Regions from separate parts of the Acidovorax sp. LjRoot129 genome, predicted to be linked through region 2. Evidence: predicted binding sites of a transcription regulator. Region 2 holds the regulator's gene; the other holds the start of a gene.
What was found. The regulator FNR, encoded in region 2, switches genes on or off when oxygen is low (the NO sensors DNR and NnrR bind a similar motif). The targets are predictions, from matches to a motif close to TTGATNNNNATCAA.
Positions count from the first base shown of each region.

Region 1 (6,731 bases), 440 kb from region 2:
GTTTTCGACGCTGATGGTCACCTCGGGCACCATGACGCACCGCATGGGCAAGCTCGAATCGAGCGGCTGGATCGAGCGTTTGCCCAACCCGCAGGATGCGCGCAGCTCGCTGGTGCAGCTCACGCCCGTGGGCCTGGCGCTCATCGACCGTGCGGTGGAGGCGCATGTGGCCAACGAGCACCGCATCCTTGCGCCCCTCAGGGCAGCCGACCTGGCGGCGCTGGATGCCAAGCTGTCGCTGCTGCTGGCGGCACTCGAGTCGCCCACGGGCCAGTAAACCTGCCGTGGCCTCGCCGGCGCGCGTGTGGGGAACGTACCGCGCAGTAACATGGCGGGATGCCTCAAACCCATCTCTACATCCTCACCGGCGCCTCGCGCGGCATGGGCCTGGCCATGGCCCAGCAACTCCTGAAGAGCGGCAACACGCTGATCTGCATTGCACGCAGCGCCAATGTGGACCTGACCACCGAAGCCCGGGCCTCGGGCGTCACCATCGAACAATGGCAGCAGGACCTGTCTGAAGGCGAACACGCGGCGCACAAGCTGCAAAGCTGGCTCGAGGCCCGCGGCCCGCAGGTTTTTGCCAGCGCCACGCTCATCAACAACGCCGGTGTGATCCCGCGCATCGCACCGCTGTCGCACAGCGATGCCGCTGACCTGGCCAATGCACTGCGCGTGGGGCTGGAAGCGCCGATGCAGCTCACCGCGGCCTTCCTGGGCGCGACCGATGCGTGGACGGTGCCGCGCAAGGTGCTCAACATCTCCTCGGGCCTGGGCCGCCGCGCGATGGCGTCGCAGGCTGCCTACTGCGCCGCCAAGGCCGGCATGGACCACTTCACGCGCTGCGTGGCGCTGGACGAAGCCATCAAGCCCCATGGCGCCAAGGTGTGCTCGTTGGCGCCGGGCGTGATCGACACCGACATGCAGGAACAGCTGCGCGGCGCCGCGCCCGAGGCCTTCCCAGACCAGCAGAACTTTGCCAACCTCAAGTCGGGCGGGCAGCTCACATCGCCGGCCGACGCTGCGGCCCGTGTGCTGGCCTGGCTGGACCGCGCAGACTTCGGCACCAACCCCGTGGCCGACGTCAGAGACGCATAAATCGGAATGCTCCTGTTTTGATAGCTACTAGCGCTTGATAGACAAGCGCTAGCGGCCAATTTGACCTGAAATTCAACTGAAAGGACCTCCCCATGACCCGTGAAGTCGTCGTCGTCAGCGCCGTGCGCACCGCCATTGGCACCTTTGGCGGCAGCCTCAAGGATGTGCCGCCCACCGAACTCGGCGCGCTCGTGGTGCGCGAATCGCTGGCGCGCGCCAACGTGGAAGGCAAGGACGTGGGCCACGTGGTGTTTGGCCATGTGGTCAACACCGAGCCCAAGGACATGTACCTCTCGCGCGTGGCAGCCATCAATGGTGGCTGCGGTGAAGGCACGCCCGCCTACAACGTCAACCGCCTGTGCGGCTCGGGCCTGCAGGCCATCGTCAACGCCAGCCAGTCCATCCTGCTGGGCGACACCGACGTGGCCATCGGCGCCGGGGCCGAGGTGATGAGCCGCGCGCCCTTTGCCAGCCTGAACATGCGCTGGGGCGCCCGCATGGGCGACACCAAGATGGTGGACATGATGATCGGCGCACTGCACGACCCCTTCCACAACATCCACATGGGTGTGACGGCCGAGAACATCGCCGCCAAGTGGGGCATCAGCCGCGAAGACCAGGACCAGCTGGCGGTCGAAAGCCACAACCGCGCCGAACGCGCCACCCAAAACGGCGTGTTCAAGGACCAGATCGTCCCCGTCACCTTGAAGAGCAAGAAGGGCGATGTGCTGTACGCCACCGACGAGCACTTCCGCCCCAACGCGACGCTGGCCGACATGGCCAAGCTCAAGCCCGTGTTCATCAAGGAAAACGGCACCGTGACGGCCGGCAATGCGTCGGGCATCAACGACGCGGCTGCGGCCGTGGTGCTGATGGAAGCCGGCGCCGCCAAGGCACGCGGCGCCAAGCCCCTGGCGCGCCTGGTGGCCTATGCCCACGCGGGCGTGGACCCCAAGTACATGGGCATCGGCCCCGTGCCGGCCACACAGCTGGCGCTGAAAAAAGCCGGCCTCACGGTGAACGACCTCGATGTGATCGAAGCCAATGAAGCCTTTGCCGCCCAGGCCTGCGCGGTGACCAAGGACCTGGGCCTGGACCCGGCCAGGGTCAACCCCAACGGCTCGGGCATTTCGCTGGGCCACCCCATTGGCGCCACGGGTGCACTCATCACCGTGAAGGCCATCCATGAGCTGCAGCGCATCCAGGGCCGCTATGCGCTGGTGACGATGTGCATTGGTGGCGGCCAGGGCATCGCGGCAATTTTTGAGCGGATTTAAACCAAGCACAAACCACGCGCCTCGCACTACGCCATCGCCAGTGGCGATGCTGCCAACCGCGATTGGCAAGGCAGGCACTGCGGAGGATCAGCGATCATCCGCAAGCGCCGGCGCCCAGACCGGCGGGCAAAGCCGCCCACCCCTTGATCGATAGACGGAGACACCCCCCACCATGATTCGCAACCTGCTTTCCTTTACCGCGCTCGCCTTGGCCGTGGGCGCCACAGCCCACGCGCAGGCACCTGCGCCCGCAGCCGCCTACCCCACCAAGCCCATCCGCCTGATCGTGCCCTTCCCGCCCGGCGGCGGCACCGACATCCTGTCGCGTTTGGTGGCCACCAAGCTCACCGAAAGCGCCAAGTGGACCGTGGTCGCCGACAACAAGGCCGGCGCCGGCGGCACCATCGGCATTGGCGAGGCAGTAAAAGCCGCGTCCACGGGCTATGACTTGGTGATGGGCCAGAAGGACAACCTGGTGATCGGCCCGTGGCTGTACAAAAACCTGCCCTGGGATCCGACCAAGGACCTGACACCGGTGGCCCACGTGGCCTATACGCCCGTGGTCATCGCCACCAGCGTCAACTCCAAGTACAAGACCCTGGCCGACGTCGTGGCCGCCGCCAAGGCTGCGCCCGCCACCATCACCTATGGCTCGCCTGGCAACGGCACGTCCATCCACCTGGCCGGACACCTGTTCGAGCAGGCCGCGGGCGTCAAGCTCAGCCACATCCCGTACAAGGGCTCCAACCCGGCGTTGATGGATGCGCTGTCGGGCAACGTGGACCTGTTGGTGTCCTCCCTGCCCTCGGCCATGGGCCAGATCAAGGCCGGCAAGCTGCGTCCGCTGGCGGTGACGTCCGCCAAGCGCAGTTCGTCGCTGCCCGACGTTCCCACGGTCGCCGAGTCGGGTTTCAAGGGCTTTGACGTGAGCACCTGGTACGGCGTGTTTGCCCCGGCCGGCACGCCCGCCAGCGTGGTGAGCGCGGTCAACGCCGAGATCAACAAACTGCTGGCCAGCGCCGACATGAAGGCCGCCATCCACGCCCAGGGCGCCGAGCCCGAAGCCATGTCGCCCGCGCAATTGGGCACGCTGGTCAAGACCGAATACGTGCAGTGGAAGGGCATCGTCGAGGCTTCTGGCGCAAAGATTGAATGACCCCCTGAGGCGCTTCGCGCCTTCCCCCAAGGGGGACGCACCCGGTGGCTTGGCAAAGCCAATTCCATGGGTGCACTGGCGCACGGCGTGCCAGTTTCCATGGCTGTAGCGAGGGTTGGAGCCATCGAAAATGGCAACAAAAAACGGCTCCTTTTGGAGCCGTTTTTTTATGGAGCGATGGGACGCAGTTGCAACTCAGGTGCGGACCACCAGAACCGGGATGTGGACGGCGGCCAGCACACGCTGGGTGACGCTGCCCAGCACCAGCTTTTCTAGCCCACGGCGGCCGTGCGAGCCCATCACGATCAGGTCGGCGCCCGTGGTCTCCAGGGCGCGCAGGATGCCTTCGTGCACCGCGTGGCCTTCGCCGACCATGGTGGTCACGGGCACACCGGCCTCGGTCATGGCTTTTCTGGTGACCTCCAGGGCGCTGTTGGCCTCGGCGGTGGCCGCGTTGATGTACTGCGCCTGTCCGTACGCAAAATCAGCGCCTACACCGGTAAAGGGATACGGGTCGACCACATACACCGCGGTCACGGTGCTGCCAAAGGTCTTGGCCAGCGCAGCCGCCTTGGACACGGCCTGCATCGAGGTGTCGGAGCCGTCGACTGGAACCAGAATGTGTTTGAACATGGTGCTTCTCCTTGAGTGGATGGATGGGCAGCGCGGGTGGCGCGGCCTTGAACGCCAGTGTGAACGTCCACCATACGCCGCATCTTGATTCGCATCAAATCCAGGGCAGTCAACCACACGGGCTCTGCGTCTTCGTTCAGCCGCCGCCTGCCGGCGCAACACCCACAACATCGGCACCCTGGAAATTGCCGCGCCGGCAAGTCACCACCAGCGTGTCGCGGTATCCACCGGCCGCCACCGGCTGGATGGGTGTGGACTCATGGATCATGCGCGCGTCGTCCAGCAGAAGCAACGACCAGGGCTCGGTCAGCGTGAAGCGCAGGCCGCTCGGGCCCGCGGCCTCGAACACGCGCGTCTCGCCGCCTTTAATGCCTTCGCGCCCCACCAAAAAGACGGCCACCAGGTCCACACCATCGCGGTGCGCACCCTCCGGCGTGGGCCGGCCGATGCCGTCGGTGGTGTCGATGCGGAACTGGTGCGCCTCCACAAACCACGGCGCGGGGGCGGCAGGATTGGCAAAGACGGCATCCGACACGTTGGCCAGCGCCGCCAGCAACCGCTGCCATGCGGGCTGGGCCACTGTGGACGGCTCCATGGGCGCAAACCAGCGCTCCATGCCGCCGTGCAGGGCGTTGTATTCCACCGGTTGCCAGTGCGCGCGGTGGGATGCCTGCTGCACCTGCCCGCTCTGCACCACAAAACACGCATGGCGCCGGCGCCGGTAGCGCCCGCCGTCCTTGAGAAACTCATCGGGCGGCAGGCCCGCCCAGTCGCCATTGAGCGCCATCAGCGCCGCCAGATCGCAACCGATCCAGCGCGCCACATCAGGCGGCGACAGCACCGCGTAACCGGCCTCGCGCAAGTGGCTGGCGACGTCTGTGGGCGGGGTGAATGGGGGAGAAAAGGTGACTTGGGCCATAGACGCGCGAGCTTAACCGCTGCAATGGCATCAAAAGGCACGCCGACACCAAGAGACCCAGGCGTGGGCGCGTGGAGCCGGCGTTGGAGGGAAGCCGACGCGGCCTGTGCCACCGCGGAGCGCATCGCAGCGCTCTGCATCACCCGCGCCGGCTGGCGTCAGTTGGCGGCCTCAGTCGCGGTGCCCGTGGCCCTTGCCGTGCTTGTCCTGCTTACCGTGCTTTTCGTGTTTGTCATGCTTGTCGCGCTTCTCGTGCTTGTCGTGTTTGCCTCCATGGCGATGGTCATCGTCCCAGCGGCGCTCGTCGCGCACTTGCGAGCCGCGATGGTGCGGTGGTCCACGGCGCGGTGGTGGCTCCTGCACAAAGTACACCGGCTGGTTGCAGGCGCTGTAGCGCGCGCAGTGTTTGCCCCAGTTCTTGGCGTGGCCGGGGGGCACGTACAGGTAAATCGGCGAGCGCGGCACCACCACCGCTGGTCGGTGAATGATCACGGGCTCGGCGTAAAGCACCGGGGGCGGCGGCGCGTTGCCGATGTTGATGCGGCCATACACGCCGGGTGCCAGCTCGCCCCCCACGGTGGCATTGATGTAGGTCTGCGCCTGGGCGCCGCCTGCAGCGGCCAGCAAGAGCGCTGCGGCTGCGCCGGATAAAAGCAGTCGAAGTGTGGACATCGTGGTGGTGGGGGTCGTGGTGTGGGTCATGGGATCTCCTGGAACGTGCTGTACGGCGGTGCGCAGAAAGCACGGGTGTTGGCAGGGCCGCACAACATCCGTCGCGCATCAAGTCATCCGTCTGCGGCAGAACGCAATGGGCATTAGGCGCCTCGACGGACTGACACACGCTGCGGCTGCACAGCTTGTCGATCCAGTATAGGCCGCTCACTTGCGGCCAGATCAGTTTGCCCAGGGCTTGGTACGTGCGCGCCACTGCCTACCGTGGGCACATGCTCGCAGCAAAACAAGCCCGCCGCCACCGCGCAAAAACCCCACCCTCGCGGCAGCACCCTTGGAGTAGCATGTGCCCACCCCCGCTTCGCCCAGGAGACCGCGATGCCCCACGAACGCCGCCACTTCGTCCGCGTCGGATTTGACGCACCGGCCCTGCTGACCACCTCCACGGATGCGTTCAGCGTGCATGTGCTGGATCTCTCGCTCAAAGGCGCGCTGCTGCTGGCGCCGGCCCAGGCCAGCCTTGAATCCGGGATGATCTGCCAGCTCACCATTCCCCTGGCGGAAACCGGCAACCACATCGCCATGTCCACCGAGGTCGCGCACCTCGAGGGCCTGCACGCCGGGCTGCTGTGCCGCGGCATTGACCTCGATAGCGTCACGCACCTGCGCCGGCTCATCGAACTGCAACTGGGCGACCCCGCGCTGCTGGAGCGGGACCTGGGCGAGCTGACGATGGCGGCGCCGTCGCACTGAGCAGGCGCCGCTGCGGGGGGGTGATACCCCTACGCCGCGGTCATCGCCCTGGCTACTTGGGCGCGGTACCAGCCGGCTGTTGCGCCGCTTCCTGCTCCTGCAGCGCGCGCCACATCACCTTGCCGCTGCCGCTTTTGGGCAGATTTTCCATACTTCCATGGACAGCTCCGGACGCATTTTCCCTCTATAGAAGGATTTGAGTTGCCACCGATGTTCGGTAAAG
Region 1 is NZ_CAXUSE020000001.1:2,408,182-2,414,912, reverse strand. It holds gene ACSQ3Q_RS11075 (MarR family winged helix-turn-helix transcriptional regulator) at 1-277, shown strand, start outside; gene ACSQ3Q_RS11070 (SDR family NAD(P)-dependent oxidoreductase) at 337-1,098, shown strand; gene bktB (beta-ketothiolase BktB) at 1,191-2,375, shown strand; gene ACSQ3Q_RS11060 (tripartite tricarboxylate transporter substrate binding protein) at 2,548-3,531, shown strand; gene ACSQ3Q_RS11055 (universal stress protein) at 3,727-4,164, opposite strand; gene ACSQ3Q_RS11050 (2OG-Fe dioxygenase family protein) at 4,301-5,083, opposite strand; gene ACSQ3Q_RS11045 (hypothetical protein) at 5,255-5,785, opposite strand; gene ACSQ3Q_RS11040 (PilZ domain-containing protein) at 6,134-6,508, shown strand.
Region 1: ACSQ3Q_RS11055 (universal stress protein) is a predicted target of FNR. The motif match lies at 4,249-4,262, and genes of this name have one in related genera.

Region 2 (6,731 bases):
AACCCGAGCTCGCGCAGCGTAGCAATCTGTTCCGCCGACGCCACGCGAAAACTGCTGACCGGAAACGGATGGTGCATCCAGCCCACGTCGAGCTGGATGTACATGCCGACCCGCAGTTGGCTGATGTCGATGAGGATGGAGGAGTTCACTTTGGTCGCGTGAAACATGGAGACTTGGAATGCCACCAATGGTTACACAGATTATCGACCTTCCGATCGCGCCGGGGTAGGGGCCGCGTGCAACGCGGCGGCACGGCAACACTTCGCCCATTCCGCACCCACGCTACTCCCGTGCGGTGACCTCAACCCGGAGGACAACCGCACCAAGGGCCTCAGGTAGTCATCGACACCACAGCGAGGGCTTGTAAACGAGGTCCATCCACAATGCCCAGCCTGCGACGGCACACAGCAATCCCCCGGCAATCCGGGTGCCCCAATCGGTGCGCACCGTGTTCAGCTGTGCCCGGATCGTGCCCCAGGCCCAAGGCCCTGCAACCAGCCAGACGCTGGTGCCAAGGCCGAACAGCGCCATCGACAAAGCCCCTTGCACGGGCCCGCCACTGAGCGCCGCCACCAACAGGGCCGAATACAGCAGGCCGCAGGGCATCAGGGCCCATAAGAAGCCGGCCAGGAGCACACCGCCCGGCGCATGGACCAACGGCCTGGCCCGCCCCCAAACCGCCCGCCCTGCCTGCTCGACCCACAGTGGCTGGCGCGCCTGCAGCAGCAGCATCAGCCCCCAGGCCATCACGGCGACATGCGCCAGGGTCCACGCGGGGCGCAGTGCCAGGGTCTGCTGCGTCAGCCATGCCAGGCTGTCCATCGCCAGCGCGGCCAGGGCGCCCGCGGTGGCATAACCTGCCAGGCGCCCCAGGTGCAACGCGGCCGTGCGCTGCACAACCCGCCCACGGGGTCTCCATGACACCGGCTGGATGCCGGACTCAACAGCTACGTTGTTGCTGTCAGCGTTGGCAGGCTTGGCCCCCTGCCCAGTCAATGCTCCGCAGGGCGCCGAGCACATGACGAGGCAGTGGGCCCCTCCTGCGAGTCCCATCAGCAATGCGGTAGAAGCAACAGCGAGCAGCATGGAATCCGGATCGTTACGCGGGTCTCAGGGGACAACGCCAATAGCGTGTCAAATGATCCGGGAGAACCGCGCGCGGTTGCGATCGGCTTGCAGGTAGCGATCAAACACCATGGCGATCCCGCGCACAAAGAACCACCCCATGGCACTGACCGAGATGCCGTCCGGGCGGATCTCTACCAAACCTTCCTCCGCCAAGTCGGCCAGTTGCTCGATTTCCGCTGCGAAATAGCGCTTGAAGTCGATCAGCCACGCTTGTTCCAGTGATTCGAAGATCAGCTCGCCCTGGCACATCAGCGCCATGATGACGGCGCGCCGCACCAGGTCGTCGCGCGTCAGCGCAAGTCCCCGCACCACGGGCAGGCGCCCTTGATTCAGGAGGTCATAGTATTCATCCAGTGTCTTCGCGTTCTGGCTGTACGTGGCCCCTACCCTTCCAATCGCGGAGACCCCCAGGCCGATCAGGTCGCAGTCTGGCTGGGTGCTGTAGCCCTGAAAGTTGCGGTGCAGCCGGCCCTGGCGCTTGGCCACCGCCAGCGCGTCATCGGGCAAGGCAAAGTGGTCCATCCCCACGTACACATAGCCTGCTGCCATGAAGGCCTCCAGCGAGCGCGACAGCATCGACACCTTGCCCGCGCCCGTGGGCAGCTCGGCCGGGACAATGCGGCGCTGTGGTTTGAATCTCTCGGGCAGATGGGCGTACGCATACAGCGCAATGCGGTCGGGCCGTAACTGTGTCACCTGGGCCAAGGTGCGGTCGAACGACTCAGGGGTCTGGCGCGGCAGTCCATAGATGAGATCGACATTGATCGACTCAAACCCGAGCGCGCGCGCAGACGCCACCAGCGCGAACACCTGCTCGGCGGGCTGGACGCGGTGCACGGCCTTTTGCACTTCCGGGTCGAAGTCCTGCACACCAAAACTCAAGCGGTTGAAGCCCAGCTCGGCCAGTACGGCCAGGCGATCGGCATCCACGGTGCGGGGGTCCACCTCGATGGAATACTCGCCCCCCGGGGCGAGCGTGAAACTGCGCTTGAGCATGGCCATCAGCTCGCGCAGGCCCTCATCCGACAGGAAGGTGGGCGTGCCCCCGCCAAGGTGAAGCTGACTGACGACCTGCCCCTTTCCGCAATGCGCGGTGTGCAGGTCGACCTCACGCTGGAGGTAGCGCAGATAGACCTCTGCGCGCTCGTGGTGTTTGGTGATGATTTTGTTGCAGGCGCAGTAGTAGCACAGCGACTCGCAAAACGGGATATGGACGTACAGCGACAGCGGCAACGCCTTGGCAGGAGAACCCATCTGGCGGTGTTGCAGCGCGAGGGCATAGTCCTCGTCGCCAAAAGCCTCGACGAATCGGTCAGCTGTCGGGTAGGAGGTGTAACGGGGCCCCGGCACGTCGAAACGGCTCAGGAGTTCAGGGGAAGCAGCGGTCATGGGCGAATATCCTTGCGGGCATGCTCACTGTGCCGTAGGCTACCCCTACCGTCCTTGATCTACATCAAGCGATGGCGCGGACCGAAGGGCGACAATTTGATTCACATCATTCGCCACTCCGCAATGCGGAGCCCTTTCGCTCCGACTGTCGGGCGCGAATGCTCGAAAACCTACCAGCTCACGCCCCATGACTCCCCTCACCATCAAAGTCGCCTGCTCCAATTGCAACCTTCGAGAACTGTGCATGCCGGTGGGGCTGAGCGACGACCAGCTTCAGCGCATCGACGATATCGTGGCCGTGCGCCGCAAGGTCAAACGCGGCGGCACGCTGTTCCGCAGTGGCGAGACATTCACCTCGCTCTACGCTATCCGCACCGGCTTTTTCAAGACCAGCGTGGCGACCGAAGACGGGCGTGACCAGGTCACCGGCTTTCAGATGGCCGGCGAGATCATCGGCCTTGACGGCATCGTGAATGACGTGCACACCTGCGATGCCATCGCACTCGAAGACGCTGAAGTCTGTGTCATGCCCTTTGACCGCATCGAAGAGCTGTCGCGCGAGGTCACGGCCCTGCAGCACCATGTGCACAAGATCATGAGCCGCGAGATCGTGCGGGAGCACGGCGTGATGCTGCTGCTGGGCAGCATGCGGGCCGAGGAGCGCCTCGCAGCGTTCCTGTTGAACCTGGTGCAGCGCCTCCACGCCCGCGGTTTTTCCCAGTCGGAGCTCGTGCTGCGCATGACACGCGAAGAGATCGGCAGCTACCTGGGCCTCAAGCTTGAAACGGTGAGCCGGGCGTTTTCCAAGTTTGCCGAAGACGGCATCGTAGAAGTCAAGCAGCGCCATGTGCGCATCCTGGAAACCGAGGCACTCAAGCGCATCGTCAACAGCCAGCCGGCCTGCCACTGAGCAGCGTTGCGGGCCAGGGCTTCAAGAGCAGGAATTCTTGCGGCAGTCCTGCGGCCGCGCATCCGGCGAAACCGGGCAGCGGTTGAGCTCGAACGGTGACATTGCCAGCAGCGTGGTGAGGGCGCTCGAAGCCATAGTGATGGCCCAGAAAGCGAAAAACGCCAGGGTATAGACACCCTGCCGCGACAAAGCCAGTGGTTGCCCAAACCAGTGCAGATCCTGCGGATCCACCATGGCAAACACCAGCATCTCAAGGACCCCCGCCGTCAAAAAAGCGGGCCAGGCAATCCACATCAAGCGTTGCGTCCACATCGGTCTTATCTCCTTGTCATCGGCGGTGTAGCAAGCTGGCTGCACCCAGCGTTCAGCCTGCTCTCCACCGGTTTTTATCGTGGCTGGTCCTGCACCGGGGTGGCTGCATGGTTGCGGCCCTTGATCGCTGGTGCCAGGCTTTTTTCGGGGTTGGCCAGCGTCTTGTTGATCTCGATGCCCTGGCGGTAATAGTCCTCGGCCACCACGGGGTCCGGCCGGGAGACGGCCAGCCACAGCGTTACAAAGCCAGCGACGATCACGATGGCGGGGCCGGCAATGACGAGCCAGACATGGCCGAACTTCCACCACGGGGCGGGAGCCCTACCTGTGGCAGGACTTGTGGCGCTTGCGGGCCCGATGGCGGGATTGGATGGCATATCAACACTCCTCAATATCTGTTCACTCGTAGGCACCAGGTGATGCTTGAGCCGGGTGCGCCTGCGGTGCGCGCTAGCGCGGCACCAGAAAAACCGACTTCTCCGTGACTTGGGCTGCCGCGCCCACAGCCTGCACGTCAAACTGCACAGGATGCGAGCCCGAAGCGGCCGAGCCGTACGGTATCTGCAGCCGCACTGCCACCCAACGGGACTCCGCGGCGCCGATCTCCACCTCGGCTTCCGAAGCCACCTCAATCCCCTGCAGCCCGCGCGCGGCGATGCGATAACGCTGCGGCCCTTCGGTGGCGTTCATGATCTGCAGGCGGTAGATGTTCTCCAGCTTTCCGCCAGCCACGATGCGCGAGAGCGCAGCACGGTCGCGCACCACATCCACCTTTAGTGGCGTGCGCGTGACCAGGCTGGCCAGCATCGCAACGCACAGGGCGACCAGCACCGCCGCATAGATCAGCACCCGCGGCCGCAGCACGCGTCTCAGCATCTGCGAAGGGCTCCAGCGCTTCTCTACCCCGTTCTGGGTGGAGAAGCGGATGAGCCCCCGCGGGTAATGCATCTTGTCCATCACGGTGTTGCACGCGTCCACGCACAACCCGCAGCCAATGCACTCGTACTGCAGCCCCTCGCGGATGTCGATGCCTACCGGGCACACCTGGACACACAGGGTGCAGTCGATGCAGTCGCCCAGTCCCTTGGCCTTGTGATCCACTGTTTTGCTGCGCGGTCCCCGCGGCTCGCCGCGCGCCACGTCGTAGCTCACCACCAGCGTGTCCTTGTCGAACATCGCGCTTTGAAAACGCGCATAAGGACACATGTACTTGCAGACCTGCTCGCGCATGTAGCCGGCGTTGCCATAGGTGGCGAACCCGTAGAACAACACCCAGAAGAGCGCCCAGCCGCTCTGCAACGCCAGCAGCTCGCTGCCCAGCTCGCGGATGGGCACGAAATAGCCCACGAAGGTGAACCCGGTCCACACCGCGACCGCAATCCACACCACCTGCTTGAAAAACTTCTTGCGTACTTTTTCAAAGGTCCAGCCACCGTGGTCCAGCCGCAGGCGGGCACTCCGGTCGCCTTCGATCTTGTGCTCGATCCACATGAACATTTCGGTGTAGACCGTCTGCGGGCATGCAAAACCGCACCACAGCCGCCCCGCCACCGCGGTGAACAAAAAGAGCGACAGCGCCGAGATGATGAGCAGGCCCGTGAGGTAAATGAAGTCCTGCGGGTACAGCACCAGGCCAAAGATGTAGAAGCGCCGCGCGCCCAGGTCAAAGAGCACCATCTGGCGCTGCCCCCATTGCAGCCAGGGCAAGCCATAAAAGACGAGTTGCGTGAGAAACACCATGGCCCAGCGCCAGCGCGCAAACACGCCGCTGATCGAGCGCGGGTAGATCTTCTTCTGCGCCTCGTACAGGGACACCATTTCGCCCTGTGAAGACACGTCGGCTGCCACCGCTGTGATGGGGATGACCTTGCGAGTGGACTCGCTGGGGGACGTCATGGTGTTGTTGTGCCTACAGGCTGCTAAACGCGGGATGGTGGGAAGTCAGGAGACGAAGCGGATGACGGAGCTCTTGGGGCAGGCCTTCGCACCGTCCGAAAGAGCGCAGTCCTTGCGCTAGCGTGCAGCCACCTGCTTGCCAGACAGGCCCCAAACGTAGGCCGACAGCACACCAACCTGCGCTTCCGTCAGCTTGTCTGCCTGCGCCGGCATCTGGTTGACCTTGCCCTGGTTGATCATGGTGGCGATGGCCGCTTCGCCCCAGCCGTGCAGCCAGATGTCGTCTGTGAGATTGGGGGCGCCCAGCGCCTGGTTGCCCTTGCCGTCCACACCATGGCAGGCCGCACACGCGCCGAACTTGGACTTGCCCAGCGAAGCGCGCAGCGAGTCGTGCGGGCTGCCCGACAGACTCAGCACGTAGTGCGACACATTGCGCACATCATCCGGCGTGCCCACAGCTGCAGCCATGGGGGGCATGTTGCCCACGCGGCCCTTCTCGATGGTTTCGCGGATCTTGTCGGGCGTACCACCGTGCAGCCAGTCGGCGTCTGCAAGGTTCGGAAAGCCCTTGCTGCCGCGCGCGTCCGAGCCGTGGCACTGCGCGCAGTTGTTCATGAACAGGCGCTCGCCGATGGCCTGCGCTTGCGGGTCCTTGGCCACGTCCTCGGGCTTCATCGAGGCAAAACGCGCGTACAGGGGTTCCAGCTCAGCCTTGGCCTTGGCCATCTCGGCCTCGTACTCGCCCTTTTGTGTCCAGTTCAGCTGGCCGTTGAAGCTGCCCAGGCCCGGGTAGGCTGCCAGGTACGCCAGGCCGAACACGATGGTGATGACAAACAGCCACACCCACCAGCGCGGGAGGGGGTTGTTCATCTCCACCAGGTCTTCGTCCCAGACGTGGCCGGTGGTGTTGTCGGCGGTGGCCGCCACCTTCTTGCGGCCGGCCATCCACAGCAAGATGCCGCAGGCGATGATGCCGACCAAAGTCAGCGTGGTCACAAAGACCGACCAGAAATTGCTGGTGAAGTCGCTCATGGGGTGTTCTCGTTCTGGTGAAGGTCAGTCTTGTTCAAAGGGCAGCTGCGCTGCCTCTTCAAAC
Region 2 is NZ_CAXUSE020000001.1:1,964,130-1,970,860, reverse strand. It holds gene ACSQ3Q_RS09035 (HD-GYP domain-containing protein) at 1-167, opposite strand, end outside; gene ACSQ3Q_RS09030 (sulfite exporter TauE/SafE family protein) at 340-1,086, opposite strand; gene hemN (oxygen-independent coproporphyrinogen III oxidase) at 1,135-2,517, opposite strand; gene fnr (fumarate/nitrate reduction transcriptional regulator Fnr) at 2,705-3,427, shown strand; gene ACSQ3Q_RS09015 (hypothetical protein) at 3,449-3,739, opposite strand; gene ACSQ3Q_RS09010 (FixH family protein) at 3,814-4,116, opposite strand; gene ccoG (cytochrome c oxidase accessory protein CcoG) at 4,190-5,635, opposite strand; gene ccoP (cytochrome-c oxidase, cbb3-type subunit III) at 5,753-6,667, opposite strand; gene ACSQ3Q_RS08995 (cbb3-type cytochrome oxidase subunit 3) at 6,692-6,731, opposite strand, start outside.